DNA from 2 places in the Cytobacillus sp. FSL H8-0458 genome. Region 1 is predicted to be linked to the other one. Evidence: a T-box and tRNA genes for the amino acid it is inferred to sense, from the RefSeq annotation. Region 1 holds a T-box; the other holds one or more tRNA genes.
The links. The T-box of region 1 lies ahead of serS (serine--tRNA ligase). A T-box ahead of a tRNA ligase gene usually reads a tRNA of that ligase, here a tRNA-Ser.
Positions count from the first base shown of each region.

Region 1 (10,764 bases):
TTGCTTTTGGTAGCATTTCTTTAAAAATTCCTGTGACGTGTTCGCAGAAAAAAAGTATAAAAAGGAGCTTTTACAATCAAATGGATGTATCACTGTGAGTCCTCCGAATCTTTTGAAAAATCCAACATATTAATCCGTCCTTGACAGTATTTTGTCCAATTGATAACCTACTAATAATATTTTCGAGTCCAGGAGGTCAAAAAAGATGTGGGAAACTAAGTTTGCTAAAGAAGGTTTAACTTTTGATGATGTTTTACTGGTTCCATCGAAATCAGAGGTGCTTCCTCGTGATGTCAGCCTCAAAGTTAATTTGACAGAAAAGATTGCACTCAACATTCCAGTGATCAGTGCCGGAATGGATACGGTAACTGAAGCAGAAATGGCGATCGCTATGGCGCGCCAGGGCGGTTTGGGAGTTATCCATAAAAATATGTCCATAGAACAGCAGGCTGATCAGGTGGATAAAGTAAAACGTTCAGAAAGCGGCGTTATTACGGACCCATTCTTTCTCACTCCAGAACAGCAGGTATTTGACGCAGAACATCTAATGGGCAAATACCGGATTTCCGGTGTGCCTATCGTCAACAATACTGAGGAACTGAAGCTTGTTGGCATTCTGACAAACCGTGACCTCCGATTCATTCAGGACTTTTCGATAAAAATTTCTGATGTGATGACAAAGGAAAACCTTGTAACGGCTCCGGTGGGAACCACATTGGATGAAGCAGAGAAGATTCTTCAGAGGCATAAAATTGAAAAATTGCCGCTGGTAGATGATGAAGGTGTTTTAAAAGGGTTAATCACCATTAAAGATATTGAAAAAGTCATTGAGTTTCCTAACTCGGCAAAGGATGAGCGCGGACGCCTGCTGGCTGGTGCAGCGGTTGGCGTAACCGGCGACACGATGAAGCGTGTTGAAATGCTTGTGAAATCACATGTGGATGTCATCGTAGTGGATACAGCACATGGACATTCAAAAGGCGTGCTTGATACCGTACGCGAAATCAGGAATACTTATCCGGATCTGGCCATTATTGCCGGAAACGTTGCAACCGGGGAAGCGACAAAGGATTTGATTGAAGCAGGTGCTGATATTGTAAAAGTGGGAATCGGACCTGGATCGATTTGTACAACACGCGTTGTTGCAGGTGTAGGGGTACCACAGATCACAGCGGTTTATGATTGTGCAACTGAAGCACGCAAGCATGGCAAGTCCATTATTGCTGATGGCGGAATCAAATATTCAGGGGATATTGTGAAAGCATTGGCAGCAGGAGGACATGCTGTTATGCTTGGCAGCCTTCTTGCCGGTGTTTCTGAAAGCCCGGGCGAAACGGAAATTTTCCAGGGACGCCGCTTCAAGGTATACAGAGGAATGGGTTCTGTTGCAGCCATGGAAAAAGGCTCAAAAGACCGATACTTCCAGGAAGATAATAAAAAGTTCGTTCCAGAGGGAATCGAAGGGCGCATTGCTTATAAAGGGCCTTTATCCGATACCATTTACCAGCTTGTCGGCGGTATCCGTTCCGGAATGGGCTATTGCGGAACAAAAGATCTTCACGAGCTTCGCGAAAATGCCCAATTCATTAAAATGACTGGTGCAGGCCTGAGAGAAAGCCATCCGCATGATGTGCAGATCACAAAAGAGGCGCCAAACTACTCGCTATAATCCATTAAAATAAGACTGTTTTCGCAAGACTTGCTTTTTGTATTTTATTTACTGAGTTGATTGGAGAGGAAGGTGAGAGATCCTCGAAAATGCATTCTCATTTTCTTCGTGCGGTGTTTACTCAAGGAAGCATATTCAAAGTCCTGCGGGAGTAGCTGACAGGTGAGACCCCGCAGAAGCGCAGCGTCGAGGAGGCTCACCGCACGCCCCGCGGTTCGCTAAGCAGCCTGGAGCGGAAATCAACGGACTACATTGTTGGCGAAAAACAGCAATTTATACGAATAGAGCCAAAAATAAAAGCAGAAGAGGGAAACCTCTTCTGCTTATTTTTATGCCCGAAAATGGATACTAGGAAAATATCAGTGCAAGCAAATGGGCCAATCATGCCACATTGGAGGCAGGAATAGGTAATTACTCTATCTATTCTTTGAATCAGAGTTATGATAAAATAACAAAAGTGTATTAAAACGTTGGAGGGCAGTAAAATTGAAGAAAACATTGTACCGTAAGTTTATCGCTGGATTCCTTGCCTTGGTCATGATATTAGGTCTTTTACCTGGTATACATAAAGCACATGCGGAAGATATTTTAAATATCAATGCCGATGCTGCTATTTTAGTAGATGCAGAGACCGGAAAGATTTTATATCAAAAAAATGCGGATAAAGTACTGGGTATTGCCAGTATGACGAAAATGATGACAGAATACCTGCTTCTTGAAGCCGTTGAAAAAGGCAAAGTGAAGTGGGATCAGGAATACGCAGTAAGTGAATATGTATGGAAAGTTTCACAGGACCGTGCCTTATCGAATGTCCCGTTAAGAAGAGACGGCAAATACAATATTCGTGAATTGTATGAAGCTATGGCTATCTACTCTGCGAATGGTGCAACGATTGCGATTGCAGAAACGATTGCCGGTTCAGAAACCAACTTTGTTAAAATGATGAACGAAAAAGCGGCAGAGCTTGGGCTGAAAGACTATAAATTTGTTAATTCCAGCGGTCTGAATAACCGCGATTTAAAGGGATCCCCTCCTGCAGGCGGCCCTGAAGAAGAAAATGTAATGTCAGCAAGAGATACAGCTATTCTGGCTAAAGAATTGATTAACCGGTTCCCGGAAGTGCTGGAAACGGCAAGTACCCCTAGAAAGACCTTCAGAGAGGGTACAGATGATGAAATTAAAATGGAAAACTGGAACTGGATGCTTCCTGAGCTGGTATATGGCTATGAAGGCGCAGATGGCCTTAAAACAGGTACAACTGACTTTGCCGGATACTGCTTCACAGGAACTGCTCTGAGAGATGGCAACCGCTACATCAGCGTTGTCATGAATGCTAAAGGAGCGAATGGCCAGGCTACTTATAAATCCAGATTCGATGAAACCAAGAAAATGTTCGATTTCGGTTTCACCAACTTCACGAAAGAAGAAATCGTTCCTGCCAAATATCAGGTGAAAGGCCAGAAAACAGTGCCTGTTACAAAAGGGAAAGAAGATAAAGTGAAGATTTCTTCTAAAGATGCCATCGAAATGGTGATGAGAAATGGGGAAAAGGAAAACTTTAAGCCCGTTCTTGTTCTGGATAAAAAGAAATTAAATGAAAATGGTGAATTGACTGCTCCTATTAAAAAGGGAGAAAAGGTCGGCTACTTAACGATCGAGTCCAAAGAGGACGGGAAGCTTGAATTCCTATCTGATAAGGGCAAAGGCAATATCCAGGTGGATGTTGTAGCCGCTGAAAGTGTTGAAAAAGCAAACTGGTTCGTGCTGACTATGCGCAGCATCGGCGGTTTCTTCGGTGACCTATGGGGAAGTGTTTCCTCAACTGTAAAAGGTTGGTTTTAAGAAAAAGGGCTTTCCTGTCTTGACAGGAGCCCTTTTTCATTGCATATTTTCAATAGGGAAAAATTCCGAGTAAAGTAATCTATTTTCCTTTTTTTGAAAAGTTATTTTTATCATAATATTTAACCCATCCAGAGCAGATGGTATTTACGAAGGGGGATAAACATGAAGACAGGTACAGATCGTGTTAAACGGGGAATGGCAGAAATGCAAAAAGGCGGCGTTATTATGGACGTCGTTAATGCTGAGCAGGCAAAAATCGCAGAAGAAGCTGGTGCAGTAGCAGTTATGGCACTTGAGCGTGTTCCTTCTGATATCCGTGCAGCCGGCGGTGTAGCACGTATGGCAGATCCGCGTATTATGGAAGAAGTAATGGGTGCAGTTTCAATCCCGGTAATGGCAAAAGCACGTATCGGCCATATTGTAGAAGCTCGTTTGCTTGAAGCGATGGGTGTCGATTACATAGATGAGAGTGAAGTTTTAACTCCTGCTGATGAAGAATACCATTTGAATAAAAGAGACTACACTGTTCCATTCGTTTGCGGATGCCGTGATTTAGGCGAAGCAGCACGCCGAATTGGCGAAGGTGCTTCCATGCTTCGCACAAAGGGTGAGCCTGGAACTGGAAACATCGTTGAAGCTGTGCGCCATATCCGAAAGGTGAATGCACAGGTGCGCAAGGTTGTCGGCATGAATGAAGATGAGTTAATGACAGAAGCTAAGCTTCTGGGAGCGCCATATGAGCTTCTTTTGGAAATCAAGAGCCTTGGACGCCTTCCAGTCGTAAACTTCGCAGCAGGCGGCGTTGCAACACCTGCAGATGCAGCTCTAATGATGGAGCTTGGTGCTGACGGTGTGTTCGTAGGATCAGGTATCTTCAAATCTGAAAACCCTGCGAAATTTGCACGTGCCATTGTGGAAGCAACTACACATTATCAGGACTATAAATTAATTGCTGAACTTTCAAAAGAACTTGGCACACCGATGAAGGGAATCGAAATTTCTTCATTGGCTCCTGAAGCTCGTATGCAGGAGCGCGGCTGGTAAGGAGAATTGAACATGATAAAGGTTGGAGTATTAGGGCTGCAGGGTGCGGTCAGAGAGCATGTTCTATCTGTAGAAGCATGCGGCGCCGAAGCTGTGGTCATCAAACGCAAAGAACAGCTTGATGAGGTGGACGGGCTGATCCTGCCTGGCGGCGAGAGCACGACCATGAGACGCCTCATTGATAAGTATGATTTTATGGACAGCCTTAAGGAGTTTGCCCAGTCAGGAAAGCCGATGTTCGGGACATGTGCCGGGCTGATTCTCCTTGCAAACCATATTATTGGCTATGATGAGCCTCATATTGGTGTGATGGATGTCCGGGTGGAAAGAAATTCATTCGGCCGCCAGCGCGAAAGCTTTGAGGCTGATCTTGATATCGCCGGAGTGGCAGAAGACTTTGCGGCAGTCTTTATTCGTGCGCCGCATATTGTCGAGGCGGGGGAGAATGTTGAAATCCTCGCCAAGCACAATGGCCGGATTGTGGCTGCGCGTGAAGGCAGATTCCTCGGATGCTCTTTCCATCCGGAACTGACGGATGACCATCGCCTGACAGGCTATTTCGTTGAAATGATTAAAGAGTCCAAGCAATTAGCAATTTGAATATTTTGGTTGCAAATGGACCATAATTGTAGTACATTATGAATTACAAAATTCTTATAGCTTAAAAGCAATGAGAGGAACTAGTAACAGGAACTTTGTTCTGTAGAGAGCCGGTGGCTGGTGCGAACCGGTGAATAAACCCTGTGAATCCATCCTCGAGCAAAGCATGGAACACCCGGTATGGTCCGGGAAAGTAAATGCTTTCGGTTAAAACCGTTATGGATTTAAGGTGGAAAGCTTATGCTTTCAACTAGGGTGGCAACGCGGGTAACTCTCGTCCCTTTTTTGGGGACGGGAGTTTTTTGTGTTCTAAATTATTTTTCAGGAGGGAATAAAAAAATGCTGGACATTAAATTTTTGAGAGCTAATTTTGAAGAAGTGAAAAACAAGCTTCAGCACCGCGGCGAGGATTTAACAGATCTGGGGAAATTCGAGGATCTGGATGTAAAGAGACGTGAATTGATTGTAGAAGCAGAACAGCTGAAGAGCAAAAGGAATGAAGTATCACAGCAGGTTGCAGCTTTGAAGCGCGAAAAGCAGGATGCAGACCATTTAATCGCAGAAATGAGAGAAGTCGGCGACAAAATTAAAGCATTGGATGAGGAGCTCCGTACGGTCGAGGAAGAATTGGACCAGTTGCTGCTGAGCATCCCAAACATTCCCCATGAAAGCGTGCCTGTCGGTGAAACAGAAGACGATAATGTGGAAATCCGCAAATGGGGAGATGTCCGTGAATTTGATTTCGAACCAAAGCCGCACTGGGATGTAGCAACAGATCTTGACCTGCTTGATTTCGAGCGTGCCAGCAAAGTAACAGGCAGCCGCTTTGTATTCTACAAGGGCCTTGGAGCCCGCCTTGAGCGTGCGCTTTTCAACTTCATGCTTGATTTGCACACAGACGAGCATGGCTATAAGGAAGTTCTTCCTCCGTACATGGTCAACCGTGCAAGCATGACAGGAACAGGACAGCTTCCGAAATTTGAAGAAGATGCTTTCCTGATTGAAAGCGAGGATTACTTCCTGATCCCAACTGCCGAGGTGCCTGTCACCAATATGCACAGAGAAGAAATTCTGAATGCAGATGAGCTTCCGATTAACTATGCAGCCTTCAGTGCATGCTTCCGTTCTGAAGCAGGGTCTGCCGGCCGTGATACTCGCGGGCTGATCCGCCAGCATCAATTCAATAAGGTAGAGCTTGTGAAGTTTGTGAAGCCTGAAGAGTCTTATGACGAGCTTGAAAAGCTGACTGGCCACGCAGAAAAAGTCCTTCAGCTGCTTGGCCTGCCATACCGTGTGATGAGCATGTGCACAGGCGATCTTGGATTCACAGCTGCGAAGAAATACGATATCGAGGTTTGGATCCCAAGCTATAACACGTACAGAGAAATCTCTTCTTGCAGTAACTTCGAAGGATTCCAGGCAAGACGTGCAAATATCCGCTTCCGCCGCGAGGCAAAAGGCAAGCCGGAGCATGTGCACACACTGAATGGATCCGGCCTTGCGATCGGCCGCACGGTGGCAGCCATTCTGGAAAATTATCAGCAGGCTGACGGAAGTGTTATTATTCCGGAAGTACTTCGTCCATATATGGGCAATCGGGAAGTTATTAAGCCTTAATGAGAAAATTCGGAGCGGATTTATTATCCGCTCTAATTTTTTTACAAAATAATGTTGACATCTTATTAAAGAGATGATATAGTATTTCTTGTCGATGCGGAGGAATACCCAAGTCCGGCTGAAGGGATCGGTCTTGAAAACCGACAGGCGGGTCAAACCGCGCAGGGGTTCGAATCCCCTTTCCTCCTCCATTTTATTGACATCTAACACGCGCATAAATATTGGAGATACATAAAACCGCTGATAGCATCAGCGGTTTTTTTGTGTGTTCAAAGAAAAAACCGCCGATAATGGCGGTTATTTTTTCAATAGTTGAGTTTGTCTTAAGAAGTAAGAAATGCGCTCCACAATCGGCTCAATGGATTGCTCATTCTGAATGATGTCATAATCATTGATATTCAGGCGCAGAACCGGGCATGCGTTAAAGCTGTTGATCCAATTTTCATAGCGCTGGTGCATTTCTTCCCAGTAGGAAATAGGTGTCTGCTGCTCCATCGGACGGCCGCGCTCCTGGATGCGTGAAAGAATGTCATCAAGCGAGCCTTCCAGGTAAATAAGCAAATCAGGGTGCGGGAAGTATGGTGTCATCACCATCGCATCAAATAAACTGGTGTAGGTTTCATAATCGACTTTGGACATCGTGCCTTTTTCATAATGCATTTTAGCAAAGATGCCTGTGTCTTCATAAATGGAGCGGTCCTGAACAAAGCCGCCGCCATATTCGAAAATGCGCTTCTGATCCTTGAAGCGTTCAGCCAGGAAGTATACCTGCAGGTGAAAGCTCCAGCGGTTGAAATCTGCGTAGAATTTATCGAGGTAAGGGTTTGTATCAACCTTTTCGAAAGAGGTTCGGAACCCCAGTGCGTCCGCAAGCGCATTGGTCATTGTTGATTTCCCGACTCCAACTGTTCCGGCAATGGTAATGACGGCGTTTGAAGGAATCTCATATTTCTGCCTTAGATTCATAAGTGTATGCTCCTCTTTTTTAATGATGTCGATAAGGTATCGAATATATGCATTAAGTCTGCTTCATTTTTAACAAAATCCAGCTGATCTCCATTAAAGCGGATGACCGGAATATCCGGGTGCTGCCTTTCGAACTCATTCATGGCTGTTTCATAATCGAGGGATAGCTGCTCGAGATATAACGGACTGATATTCTTTTCAATTTCACGGCCTCTCAGCTCGATTCGGTCGAGCAGTGTTTCGAGGCTGGCATTAAGATAGATGATGACATTCGGCTTTGGCATATCACCTGTCAGAATGTCGTAGATCTTCAAATACTTCTGATATTCAGTCTGATTCAGAGTGCGCTGGGCAAAGATTAGATTCTTGAAAATATGATAATCAGCCACAACAGGCTTATTTTGAGCTAAGTAATGATTATTGATATCAACCAGCTGTTTATAGCGGTTGCAGAGGAAAAACATTTCAGTTTGAAAGCTCCATTCTTCAATGTTTTCATAGAATTTGCCCAAAAAAGGATTTTCATCAACAATCTCTTTTAATAAGGCATACTGAAATTTCTCAGAAATTGCTTTAGCGAGAGATGTTTTCCCAACGCCAATCGGTCCCTCTACTGTAATAAAAGGTATTCCCCCCATAGTGATCGTCCTCCTGCATTGCTTATTTATCTATAGAAACCATTTATAGGTACGTTCCAAAAATGACACAAAGCTTATTTTATCACAGTATGGAGTGGAAGGGATATGGAATTTCAGCTGGAAATAAGAAAATAAGAGTATATAATTAGAAAATTAAAAAAGCTGCCTGTAAGCGGCAGCTGCTGAGTGATCATGCTCTTTTTGTCACATCGAAGTTTTCCGTAATCAGAAGCCAATTTTGCGGGAAAGACAGGCCGAGCTTCCAGTAGCTCATTCCCCGCAGCTTCAGTTCTTTGATTAAGTCGAATTTCGCCTGGATGGAGCGGGCATCCTCAAACCAGACCTCATGTCTTTTCCCGTCAGGTGCTGTGTAGTTGACAAACGGAGCCTGTGCTTTGTAATCATATTGAATGGCTACATTATTTTCCGCTGCGATCTGTATGGCCTGCTGCGGACTGACGGCTTTTGCGGTGGTGCCCTGAACAAACGGGAGCGTCCAGTCATAGCCATACAAATTCTGGCCCATCATGATTTTTGAAGATGGCATTTCGCTGATTGCATATTCCAATACCTGTCTCACGGGCCCGATCGGGGAAACGGCCATCGCCGGACCGCCGCTGTAGCCCCATTCATAGGTCATGATGACCACAAAATCTACAATCTCCCCATGGGCTTTATAATCATGGGCCTCATACCAGAGCCCTTTCTGTTCGGCGCTTTTTTTCGGGGCCAATGCTGTGGAAATCAGCCAGCCTTCCTGCCTGAATCTTGCCTTCGCTTTTCTGAGAAAATTGTTATAAGCTTCCCGGTCCTGCGGGCGCAGAAATTCGAAGTCAAAATGAATATCCCTGAAGCCGTATTTTTTAGCTGTGGCTGTAATGTTATCCAGGAATTTATTCTGAATCGCCATATCATTTAACAATATTCTGCCGAGTTCGTCACTGAACTGATCGTTTTCCTGATTGGTGATCACCATCATCAGTACATTATTATTGGCTCTCGCTATGGCAGGGAAATCATTCAGAAGCGGCTCCTTCAAAGAACCATCGCGGAGAGCCTGGAAACTGAATGGCGCCAGATAGGTCAGATAAGGCGCGGCCTCTCTTGCACTTTCCTCCAGTTCAGGGGCGACTGTATTGCCTCTTGGCTCCACATAGGCATTGAATTCTGCTTTCGTTTTCGGGCGGGGCGGGATATAAAGACGGAACCCCACCTGAAGCGGCTGGCTTACTGAAATGCCATTGACTGATGCCAGCTGCTGATAAGGAATGCCGAACCTTCTTGAAATCGAGTAAAGGCTGTCACCGGGCTGCACCCAATAAAAGCTTCCTATTATCGGAATAACCAGTGTCTGGCCGATCACCAGATTATTTGGATTGGGAACTTCATTTGCTTCAACGAGATCTTCAACTGTCGTTCCATATGCCTGGGCAATGCCGAACAAAGACTGGTTTTGCTGGACAACATGAATCTGCAATCTATCTCCCTCCCTGAAAAACACATCTTAAAACACTACTGCCATTTTATGAAGGAAACAGGGAAGAAATGTTATAATTGTTTTCAGAGAAGGAAGATATATTGGCTTTTAATACGTTTCTCATCATCTTTAAGGCATTTTCATTATCATGGTCATCGTTGGAAGCGGTGCAGTCATGCGGTATATGCAGACGGTATTCTCTCATATAAGCGTCATTGGCTGAAAACAGGACACAGATATTGCCTGCGATTCCCGTCATAACAAGCAGATTGACGCCGAGCTGGTGCAGGAGAGTATTTAGGGCAGTGCCATAAAAAGCGGAGTGCTTTGGCTTTATTAAAAAATAATCATCCGGCGACGGGTGTATTTCATGAAGGATACGCTCACTGACAGGATTGCGGCAATAATTCATAATCGTATCGAGATCAGCCTTCCAGAGGTTATAATGATCATTCACGTAAATAACCGGGAGATCCTGTTCATGGAATGCGGTCTTTAGCTCATTGATGGGTTTTATGATATTCAAAGCTTTTTCAGCAAGGATTTTTCCATGGTGAAAATGAAAGTCGTTAATCATGTCAATAATGATAAGAGCCGGTTTATAGGCTTGCGGATTTTTCATCGAATCGCTCCTTTAAGAGTATTTTTCGTAAAAGGGGCAGCTTTTACACAGATGTTAAGAGAAGGAATGAAGATATTTGATTCAGGAATCATTCACTGAAGATGAATTGTATATGCGGGAGGCAATCAAGGAAGCTAAGCTTGCTGAAGGGCTGGAGGAGGTTCCAATTGGCGCAGTCATTGTTCTGGACGGGGAGATTATTGCCCGGGCCCACAACCTGAGAGAAGTAAATCAGACTGCGATCGCGCATGCGGAACTCTTGGCCATTGATCAGGCGTGCAAAAAGCTC
Region 1 covers NZ_JBBOBR010000001.1:4,172,364-4,183,127, reverse strand. Annotated here, with positions in the region: gene NYE23_RS21125 (YaaC family protein) at 1-93, opposite strand, end outside; gene guaB (IMP dehydrogenase) at 206-1,669, shown strand; gene NYE23_RS21115 (D-alanyl-D-alanine carboxypeptidase family protein) at 2,207-3,511, shown strand; gene pdxS (pyridoxal 5'-phosphate synthase lyase subunit PdxS) at 3,674-4,555, shown strand; gene pdxT (pyridoxal 5'-phosphate synthase glutaminase subunit PdxT) at 4,568-5,155, shown strand; T-box leader at 5,217-5,440, shown strand; gene serS (serine--tRNA ligase) at 5,495-6,772, shown strand; tRNA gene NYE23_RS21095 (tRNA-Ser) at 6,871-6,963, shown strand; gene NYE23_RS21090 (deoxynucleoside kinase) at 7,070-7,738, opposite strand; gene NYE23_RS21085 (deoxynucleoside kinase) at 7,735-8,376, opposite strand; gene NYE23_RS21080 (glycoside hydrolase family 18 protein) at 8,567-9,853, opposite strand; gene NYE23_RS21075 (isochorismatase family cysteine hydrolase) at 9,900-10,475, opposite strand; gene tadA (tRNA adenosine(34) deaminase TadA) at 10,552-10,764, shown strand, end outside.

Region 2 (10,764 bases), 1.1 Mb from region 1:
TTATTAGGGCATACCTCCTCAGATACTTTTTCGAAACGGACCTGAACGGGTTCGTTTTTTTTATTGTTTTTACCATTCATCGATGGGTGGTATGATGAATAAAAACTATGTTGGAGTGGAGTTTATGAAAATTGTGTCTTCCATTTTGCCGCCCGAAGAGCTGCGCCAGGAAGTAATTCGGGATTTTCCTGAGGGAGATTTCCTGTTTTTTGACGGAATAGAAGCTGCAGGGGAATCCTTTTATAATGCTGAAGTATTTATTACCTATGGAGAAGATCTGACAGAAGAACATATTAATCAAACCACAAACCTAAGGTGGATTATGGTGATGTCAGCGGGAATGGATGAAATGCCTTTGGAAACCTGCAGGGAGAAAGGCATCTTAATTACAAATGCAAGAGGAATCCATAAAATCCCCATGGCTGAATTTGCGCTTGGAACTATGTTAGGGCATGTTAAACAAAGAGCATTGCTGGCTGAAAATGAAAAGGCAGAAGTTTGGAATCGTAATCTGCCAATGGATGAGCTGCATGGAAAAACTTTATTAATTATCGGTGTAGGTGCAATAGGGGGAGAGATTGCAAGACTCGCCAAATGCTTTGGAATGAAAGTGGCTGGAGTGAATAGGAGCGGCCGGGAAAACGCATGGACGGATCGTGTTTTTCCAGTCAGCAGGCTTACCCATGTCCTTCCTGAAGCTGATTTTATCGTTTCTGTCCTTCCGAGCACGCCTGAAACTAAACATCTGTTAAAAGATAAGCATTTCTCTGCTATGAAGAATTCTGCTGTTTTTATGAATATAGGAAGAGGAGATCTTGTTGAGGAGAAAGTGCTTCTATCTGCACTTGAAAAAAACCAGCTTTCACATGCGTATCTAGACGTTTTTGAAAAAGAGCCTCTGCCTGAAGGGCATCCTTTCTGGAGAATGGATAATGTAACGGTCACACCTCACCTGTCAAGCCGAACAAAAAACTATTTACCGAGATCTTTTGAAATTTTTAAGCATAACCTTCATACATATATAAAAAATAACAAAGATTATATGAATGCGATCGATCTTGAAAGAGGGTATTGAAATGAGAATTTATACCAAAACGGGAGATGAGGGGACAACGTCACTAATATATGGGCAGAGAGTCAGTAAGAATGACATTCGCGTAGAGGCCTACGGTTCATGTGATGAAGCGAATTCCATGATTGGATTGGCCTTAAGCCATTTAAGAAGCGAGTATTTCAGCGGTAAAGAAAAAGCGGAACAGGTATTTCATAAAGTACAGACTGACTTGTTCCATGCAGGAGCAGAGCTGGCAACCCCCGCAGGAAAAGAAGTTAAATGGACGATAAAGGAAGAAGATATCACCTTCATGGAAAAGCGAATTGATGAGTGGGAAGCTGATCTTACTGTACTGAATAACTTTATTTTGCCCGGCGGTCATCCTGCAGGAGCGGCATTCCATGTAGCGAGAACCGTTGTGAGAAGAGCGGAACGATGTGCGGTGTCGCTAGGTGGTGAAGTAAATCCGCTCGTATTAATCTATCTGAACCGGCTGTCTGATCTGCTGTTCGTTGCTGCGCGATTTGTGAATCATCATTTGGGCACTGGAGAGCAATCACTGCACGATGAAAAGAGCTGATTCCCTCTATTAAGGTGTTTGTAATATTGACAAATGTGGTAAAAAATTAGTACACTATTTATAAAGATTATAAAGTAAGAATATTTGTTGGAAAAGAGGTGCATGGCGGTGGCGCATATGGAATTAAAAGAGGCGCTGGATACTTTAAAAGACACTGGAGTTCGTATCACTCCGCAGCGTCATGCGATACTTGAATATTTAATAAACTCCATGTCACACCCGACTGCTGACGATATTTACAAAGCATTAGAGGGGAAATTCCCAAATATGAGTGTGGCAACAGTTTACAATAATTTACGAGTATTCCGTGAGGTTGGCCTGGTAAAGGAACTGACATATGGTGACGCATCTAGCCGCTTCGATTTTGTAACCACTCATCATTATCATGTCATTTGTGAAAGTTGCGGCAAGATTGTAGACTTTCACTATCCTGGCCTGGATGAAGTAGAGCACCTTGCTTCGCATGTTACAGGTTTTAAAATCAGCCATCATCGAATGGAGATTTACGGAACATGTCCGGATTGTGCAAGTAAAGAAGCTCACTAATAATTTTAAAGCTGCCGGCGCTTTGCTGTCAGCTTTTTATTTTTAATCCAATAAAAAACCGGCTGTCTGGAGCCGGTCATTTTGAACTTGAATATGGAAGCTAGAGAAAAATCAGCTCTGCTTCGTATTTTTTTTGTTGTATTTTTCATCAAATTCAGCGCCCTCAAGATTTGGATCAAGCGTCAAAGGTTCATTGCAGTACATGCACATATCAACGCGGCCAAGCATCTTTGTGTGTTTTCCGCAATTCGGGCAAACCACCTGCACGGTTTTTGTTGAAAGCATGCCGATCCAAAAATAAACACCGGTGCTGGCAAGAATGCAGAGCATTCCAAGAAGCATAAATATTGTCATGAGCAGAGCGGAATTCCTAAAGAATATTCCGAGATACATAACGATAAATCCGATAAAAATTAAACTAAGGGCAAATGTACGAATCTTATTGATTTTATTTGAGTACTTAGCCATACTGCTCCCTCCTAAAAACTAACTATACCACACTCCTTTTGCTGAAATAAATATTAATATAGAATGGTGTCGAAAAATGTCTCACCTTTAGGAAGGATTTCATTTATAATTGTCGAAGATATACGCTATCAATAAAATGGAGGAATTATGATGGAAGATATTCTCCGTCCTATATACCAGGAACGGGCAAGCCAGACAAACACTCTAGGCGTGATTATGACCGAAAAAATGCAAAAGGCTATTCCTGCTACTGATACATTTGATGCTGTACTGCTGATCCTTGTTGAGGAAGCAGATGAACCTGTATTTGTTAAACATTACACATATAAAGATAAAAAAGCGGCCCTTCATATCGTGACAGATAAGCAGCTTCGCGAATGGATCCTGCTGGGGTCGAACCGGAAAATCTTTGACTGGCTCTATAATGGAAAAGTTCTATTTGACCGAAATGAATATATTCATAACCTGAAGGTGGAATTAAGAGAGTTTCCATTCTATGGGCGAAAATTAAAAATGGGGCTTGAGTTTGCCAAGCTGATCAGACGATATATGGATGGCAAAGCCTTCTTTGAGAACCGCCATTATTTTGATGCCTATAACCATATTGTTCATTCCCTTCATCATCTGGCCAGGCTTGCTGTTATCGAAAATGGATTCCATCCGGAAGTAACTGTCTGGAATCAGGTAAAGCAAATTGAGCCTGAAATAATGAAACTGTATGAAGAATTGGTGAATAGCCAGGAGCCGCTTGAAAAAAGGCTGGAGCTGCTGTTCCTTGCAAGTGAATTTTTAATCCATTCGAGAACGAAACAAGGAATCAGTCATCTTGCTGATGTGCTTGCTGAGAAAGAAGAATGGTCCATCCACGATATTATGAACCATGATGAACTTCATCTTTATGCGGTTGACTTAAGCATGCTTCTTGAGTATTTGATTGATAAGCATTTCATAGAAGTAGTAAACATAGAAACAAAAGGTCAAGGAATTTATCACAGGTATTACAAACTCAAAAAAAAATTATCGTAAAAAAACTTTAAAATCTATTGACCTTTATTTAAATCCTTGTTATATTTATATCCGTCGCTGCGATATGAACGAAAAACATTTTCACAGACGACGGATAACTTTAAAAAAAGTGTTGACAGATAAAATCAACACATGTTATATTGATAAAGTCGCTTCTAAGCGATTAGGTAAAATATAACAAGAGAAATTGATCTTTGAAAACTGAACGAACAAAAACGTCAACGTTTAAATCATTAGTCTTTTATGAAAAGACAACTCGAGCTTAATCAACTCTTATATGGAGAGTTTGATCCTGGCTCAGGACGAACGCTGGCGGCGTGCCTAATACATGCAAGTCGAGCGGACAGATGGGAGCTTGCTCCCTGAAGTCAGCGGCGGACGGGTGAGTAACACGTGGGCAACCTGCCTGTAAGACTGGGATAACTCCGGGAAACCGGGGCTAATACCGGATAACTCTTTTCCTCACATGAGGAAAAGCTGAAAGATGGCATCTCGCTATCACTTACAGATGGGCCCGCGGCGCATTAGCTAGTTGGTGAGGTAACGGCTCACCAAGGCCACGATGCGTAGCCGACCTGAGAGGGTGATCGGCCACACTGGGACTGAGACACGGCCCAGACTCCTACGGGAGGCAGCAGTAGGGAATCTTCCGCAATGGACGAAAGTCTGACGGAGCAACGCCGCGTGAGTGATGAAGGTTTTCGGATCGTAAAACTCTGTTGTCAGGGAAGAACAAGTACCGGAGTAACTGCCGGTACCTTGACGGTACCTGACCAGAAAGCCACGGCTAACTACGTGCCAGCAGCCGCGGTAATACGTAGGTGGCAAGCGTTGTCCGGAATTATTGGGCGTAAAGCGCGCGCAGGCGGTTCCTTAAGTCTGATGTGAAAGCCCCCGGCTCAACCGGGGAGGGTCATTGGAAACTGGGGAACTTGAGTGCAGAAGAGAAGAGTGGAATTCCACGTGTAGCGGTGAAATGCGTAGAGATGTGGAGGAACACCAGTGGCGAAGGCGACTCTTTGGTCTGTAACTGACGCTGAGGCGCGAAAGCGTGGGGAGCAAACAGGATTAGATACCCTGGTAGTCCACGCCGTAAACGATGAGTGCTAAGTGTTAGAGGGTTTCCGCCCTTTAGTGCTGCAGCAAACGCATTAAGCACTCCGCCTGGGGAGTACGGCCGCAAGGCTGAAACTCAAAGGAATTGACGGGGGCCCGCACAAGCGGTGGAGCATGTGGTTTAATTCGAAGCAACGCGAAGAACCTTACCAGGTCTTGACATCTCCTGACAACCCTAGAGATAGGGCGTTCCCCTTCGGGGGACAGGATGACAGGTGGTGCATGGTTGTCGTCAGCTCGTGTCGTGAGATGTTGGGTTAAGTCCCGCAACGAGCGCAACCCTTGATCTTAGTTGCCAGCATTCAGTTGGGCACTCTAAGGTGACTGCCGGTGACAAACCGGAGGAAGGTGGGGATGACGTCAAATCATCATGCCCCTTATGACCTGGGCTACACACGTGCTACAATGGATGGTACAAAGGGCTGCGAAACCGCGAGGTTAAGCGAATCCCATAAAACCATTCTCAGTTCGGATTGCAGGCTGCAACTCGCCTGCATGAAGCCGGAATCGCTAGTAATCGCGGATCAGCATGCCGCGGTGAATACGTTCCCGGGCCTTGTACACACCGCCCGTCACACCACGAGAGTTTGTAACACCCGAAGTCGGTGGGGTAACCTTTTGGAGCCAGCCGCCTAAGGTGGGACAGATGATTGGGGTGAAGTCGTAACAAGGTAGCCGTATCGGAAGGTGCGGCTGGATCACCTCCTTTCTAAGGAATATTTACAAGAAACGTGACGTTCTTTGTTCGTTCAGTTTTGAGAGTTCAATCTCTCAATGAAAGATTCGTTCTTTGAAAACTAGATAATGTTAATGAAGAAGCAATAACCGAGTAATCGCCATCTTAGTTTTTTTCTCTTATTTAAAAATAAGTAAGAGCACAAACCATGAGGACGATGAGCGGCAAGGAGATCAAGGAAGCGACTGAGTGAGCACCGGAGCGTACTTTAGTACGTGAGGAGCGGAGCGAGAGAGCTGACGCAGAGATCTGCAGTCGATCAGCGGCCGAAGTAGGTTAAGTTAGAAAGGGCGCACGGTGAATGCCTTGGCACTAGGAGCCGATGAAGGACGGTACTAACACCGATATGCTTCGGGGAGCTGTAAGTAAGCTTTGATCCGGAGATTTCCGAATGGGGAAACCCCCTATCCGTAATGGGATGGGATCCTTATCTGAATACATAGGATATGGAAGGCAGACCCGGGGAACTGAAACATCTAAGTACCCGGAGGAAGAGAAAGCAAACGCGATTCCCTGAGTAGCGGCGAGCGAAACGGGATTAGCCCAAACCAGGAGGCTTGCCTCCTGGGGTTGTAGGACACTCTACACGGAGTTACAAAGGAACGAGGTAAATGAACAGGTCTGGAAAGGCCGGCCAGAGAAGGTAAAAGCCCTGTAGTTGAAACTTCGTTCCCTCCAGAGTGGATCCTGAGTACGGCGGGACACGAGAAATCCCGTCGGAAGCAGGGAGGACCATCTCCCAAGGCTAAATACTCCCTAGTGACCGATAGTGAACCAGTACCGTGAGGGAAAGGTGAAAAGCACCCCGGAAGGGGAGTGAAAGAGATCCTGAAACCGTGTGCCTACAAGTAGTTAGAGCCCGTTAATGGGTGATAGCGTGCCTTTTGTAGAATGAACCGGCGAGTTACGATTACATGCGAGGTTAAGTTGATAAGACGGAGCCGCAGCGAAAGCGAGTCTGAATAGGGCGAATGAGTATGTGGTCGTAGACCCGAAACCAGGTGATCTACCCATGTCCAGGGTGAAGTCCAGGTAACACTGGATGGAGGCCCGAACCCACGCACGTTGAAAAGTGCGGGGATGAGGTGTGGGTAGCGGAGAAATTCCAATCGAACCTGGAGATAGCTGGTTCTCTCCGAAATAGCTTTAGGGCTAGCCTCATGTAGTAAGAGTCTTGGAGGTAGAGCACTGTTTGGACTAGGGGCCCCCATCGGGTTACCGAATTCAGACAAACTCCGAATGCCAAAGACTTATCCATGGGAGTCAGACTGCGAGTGATAAGATCCGTAGTCAAGAGGGAAACAGCCCAGACCACCAGCTAAGGTCCCAAAGTATACGTTAAGTGGAAAAGGATGTGGAGTTGCTTAGACAACCAGGATGTTGGCTTAGAAGCAGCCACCATTTAAAGAGTGCGTAATAGCTCACTGGTCGAGTGACTCCGCGCCGAAAATGTACCGGGGCTAAACGTATCACCGAAGCTGTGGATTGACATCTTCCGATGTCAGTGGTAGGAGAGCGTTCTAAGGGCGTTGAAGCCAGACCGCAAGGACTGGTGGAGCGCTTAGAAGTGAGAATGCCGGTATGAGTAGCGAAAGATGGGTGAGAATCCCATCCACCGAATGCCTAAGGTTTCCTGAGGAAGGCTCGTCCGCTCAGGGTTAGTCGGGACCTAAGCCGAGGCTGAAAAGCGTAGGCGATGGACAACAGGTTGATATTCCTGTACCACCTCTTTACCGTTTGAGCAATGGGGGGACGCAGGAGGATAGGGTAAGCGCGCTGCTGGATTAGCGCGTCCAAGCAGTTAGGCCGGTAACGAGGCAAATCCCGTTACCACACAGGCTGAGCTGTGACGGCGAGGGAAATTTAGTACCGAAGTTCCTGATTCCACACTGCCAAGAAAAGCCTCTAGCGAGGGAAAAGGTGCCCGTACCGCAAACCGACACAGGTAGGCGAGGAGAGAATCCTAAGGTGAGCGAGAGAACTCTCGTTAAGGAACTCGGCAAAATGACCCCGTAACTTCGGGAGAAGGGGTGCTCATTAGGGTGAATAGCCCTGATGAGCCGCAGTGAATAGGCCCAGGCGACTGTTTAGCAAAAACACAGGTCTCTGCGAAGCCGCAAGGCGAAGTATAGGGGCTGACGCCTGCCCGGTGCTGGAAGGTTAAGAGGAGAGGTTAGCGCAAGCGAAGCTTTGAATCGAAGCCCCAGTAAACGGCGGCCGTAACTATAACGGTCCTAAGGTAGCGAAATTCCTTGTCGGGTAAGTTCCGACCCGCACGAAAGGCGTAACGATCTGGGCACTGTCTCAACGAGAGACTCGGTGAAATTATAGTACCTGTGAAGATGCAGGTTACCCGCGACAGGACGGAAAGACCCCGTGGAGCTTTACTGTAGCCTGATATTGAATTTTGGTACAGCTTGTACAGGATAGGTAGGAGCCTGAGAAGCCGGAGCGCCAGCTTCGGTGGAGGCGTCGGTGGGATACTACCCTGGCTGTATTGAAATTCTAACCCGCGCCCCTGATCGGGGCGGGAGACAGTGTCAGGTGGGCAGTTTGACTGGGGCGGTCGCCTCCTAAAAAGTAACGGAGGCGCCCAAAGGTTCCCTCAGAATGGTTGGAAATCATTCGCAGAGTGTAAAGGCACAAGGGAGCTTGACTGCGAGACCTACAAGTCGAGCAGGGACGAAAGTCGGGCTTAGTGATCCGGTGGTTCCGCATGGAAGGGCCATCGCTCAACGGATAAAAGCTACCCCGGGGATAACAGGCTTATCTCCCCCAAGAGTCCACATCGACGGGGAGGTTTGGCACCTCGATGTCGGCTCATCGCATCCTGGGGCTGTAGTCGGTCCCAAGGGTTGGGCTGTTCGCCCATTAAAGCGGTACGCGAGCTGGGTTCAGAACGTCGTGAGACAGTTCGGTCCCTATCCGTCGTGGGCGCAGGAAATTTGAGAGGAGCTGTCCTTAGTACGAGAGGACCGGGATGGACGCACCGCTGGTGTACCAGTTGTCTTGCCAAAGGCATCGCTGGGTAGCTATGTGCGGAAGGGATAAGTGCTGAAAGCATCTAAGCATGAAGCCCCCCTCGAGATGAGATTTCCCATAGCGTCAAGCTAGTAAGATCCCTGAAAGATGATCAGGTTGATAGGTCAGAGGTGGAAGCGTGGCGACATGTGGAGCTGACTGATACTAATCGATCGAGGACTTAACCAAAACGAAAAGCGGAGGCGACTGTTCAACTTCGAGAGACGTTGGAGAGCCGGCCATTCAAATCCTGGTTTTGGGATTTGGAGGGACGGATCGAAACGGCCGAGAAGTTAGGAGCCGAAGCTAGACAAGTCATTGGTGAATACTCGGCAAATACTTCTTCATGCATTATCTAGTTTTGAGGGAACGAAAAAAAGTAAATTTCCTCTTGAAAAATGATAGAAAGACGGTATAATAATACTTGTCTCTGAAAAAATAGTCTGGTGGCGATAGCGTGAAGGTCACACCCGTTCCCATACCGAACACGGAAGTTAAGCTTCTCAGCGCCGATGGTAGTTAGGGGCTGTCCCCTTGTGAGAGTAGGACGCTGCCGGGCTGTTTTACAAATATCATTATTCCGCAGTAGCTCAGTGGTAGAGCATTCGGCTGTTAACCGAACGGTCGTAGGTTCGAATCCTACCTGCGGAGCCAAATGGAGAGCTGTCCGAGTGGCCGAAGGAGCACGATTGGAAATCGTGTATACGCTAACCGCGTATCAAGGGTTCAAATCCCTTGCTCTCCGCCATTTTAATTTCATATTGGCCCCTTGGTCAAGCGGTTAAGACACCGCCCTTTCACGGCGGTAACACGGGTTCGAATCCCGTAGGGGTCACCATTTTGGAGGATTAGCTCAGCTGGGAGAGCATCTGCCTTACAAGCAGAGGGTCGGCGGTTCGATCCCGTCATCCTCCACCATATTATTTTATTATCGCGGGGTGGAGCACGCCCGAATAACCTTCGAAGGAATTACTTCAGCGCACCGATTGAGCTGCTGCTTGAATAATCTTTCTGAAATCGGGGGCGGTACATCATTGAATAAGCTGCGAGATGAAATACAAAATGTGAGCATAGAAAAATCACATTAATACTATTATCGCGGGGTGGAGCAGTCCGGTAGCTCGTCGGGCTCATAACCCGAAGGTCGCAGGTTCAAATCCTGCCCCCGCAATCCGGTCCGGTAGTTCAGTTGGTTAGAATGCCTGCCTGTCACGCAGGAGGTCGCGGGTTCGAGTCCCGTCCGGACCGCCATTTTTTATATATGGCTCAGTAGCTCAGTCGGTAGAGCACGACCGAATAAGCTGCCTTGAAAGACTTCAGCGTACCGATTGATAAATCGGGACGAAGGACGAAGCCAAATTTTATTTAGGCAAAATATCTTAATATGGCTCAGTAGCTCAGTCGGTAGAGCAAAGGACTGAAAATCCTTGTGTCGGCGGTTCGATTCCGTCCTGAGCCACCTTGTTATGTGATTAGCCGGTGTAGCTCAATTGGTAGAGCAACTGACTTGTAATCAGTAGGTTGGGGGTTCAAGTCCTCTCGCCGGCACCATTTTTTTATGTTAATATGGAGGGGTAGCGAAGTGGCTAAACGCGGCGGACTGTAAATCCGCTCCTTCGGGTTCGGCAGTTCGAATCTGCCCCCCTCCACCATTTATATAGGGGTATAGTTTAATGGTAAAACGAAGGTCTCCAAAACCTTTGATGTGGGTTCGATTCCTACTACCCCTGCCAATATTATTATGGCGGCTGTGGCGAAGTGGTTAACGCATCGGATTGTGGCTCCGACACTCGTGGGTTCGATTCCCATCAGTCGCCCCATATTTTAATGTAACAGTACAAGTGTAACTCTCATATAAATGTATTATGAAACGTTCATTGGGCTATAGCCAAGCGGTAAGGCACCGGACTTTGACTCCGTCACTCGCAGGTTCGAATCCTGCTAGCCCAGCCATTTTGCGGAAGTAGTTCAGTGGTAGAACATCACCTTGCCAAGGTGGGGGTCGCGGGTTCGAATCCCGTCTTCCGCTCCAGAATTTCATTGTTTTTATGGCGGCATAGCCAAGTGGTAAGGCAGAGGTCTGCAAAACCTTTACCACCGGTTCGAATCCGGTTGCCGCCTCCATAATTTAAATCTTGATTCGCTGATACACGCCGGGGTGGCGGAACTGGCAGACGCACAGGACTTAAAATCCTGCGGTAGGTGACTACCGTACCG
Region 2 covers NZ_JBBOBR010000001.1:3,091,574-3,102,337, reverse strand. Annotated here, with positions in the region: gene NYE23_RS15235 (D-2-hydroxyacid dehydrogenase) at 95-1,075, shown strand; gene NYE23_RS15230 (cob(I)yrinic acid a,c-diamide adenosyltransferase) at 1,077-1,634, shown strand; gene perR (peroxide-responsive transcriptional repressor PerR) at 1,743-2,180, shown strand; gene NYE23_RS15220 (YgzB family protein) at 2,292-2,648, opposite strand; gene NYE23_RS15215 (nucleotidyltransferase-like protein) at 2,799-3,674, shown strand; rRNA gene NYE23_RS15210 (16S ribosomal RNA) at 3,949-5,499, shown strand; rRNA gene NYE23_RS15205 (23S ribosomal RNA) at 5,801-8,736, shown strand; rRNA gene rrf (5S ribosomal RNA) at 8,990-9,106, shown strand; tRNA gene NYE23_RS15195 (tRNA-Asn) at 9,127-9,201, shown strand; tRNA gene NYE23_RS15190 (tRNA-Ser) at 9,205-9,295, shown strand; tRNA gene NYE23_RS15185 (tRNA-Glu) at 9,311-9,385, shown strand; tRNA gene NYE23_RS15180 (tRNA-Val) at 9,390-9,465, shown strand; tRNA gene NYE23_RS15175 (tRNA-Met) at 9,645-9,718, shown strand; tRNA gene NYE23_RS15170 (tRNA-Asp) at 9,722-9,798, shown strand; tRNA gene NYE23_RS15165 (tRNA-Phe) at 9,934-10,006, shown strand; tRNA gene NYE23_RS15160 (tRNA-Thr) at 10,023-10,098, shown strand; tRNA gene NYE23_RS15155 (tRNA-Tyr) at 10,116-10,199, shown strand; tRNA gene NYE23_RS15150 (tRNA-Trp) at 10,207-10,280, shown strand; tRNA gene NYE23_RS15145 (tRNA-His) at 10,292-10,367, shown strand; tRNA gene NYE23_RS15140 (tRNA-Gln) at 10,426-10,500, shown strand; tRNA gene NYE23_RS15135 (tRNA-Gly) at 10,505-10,579, shown strand; tRNA gene NYE23_RS15130 (tRNA-Cys) at 10,598-10,671, shown strand; tRNA gene NYE23_RS15125 (tRNA-Leu) at 10,700-10,764, shown strand, end outside.
Region 2: it has a tRNA-Ser gene. The T-box ahead of serS (serine--tRNA ligase) is inferred to sense a tRNA for this amino acid. The anticodon was not compared.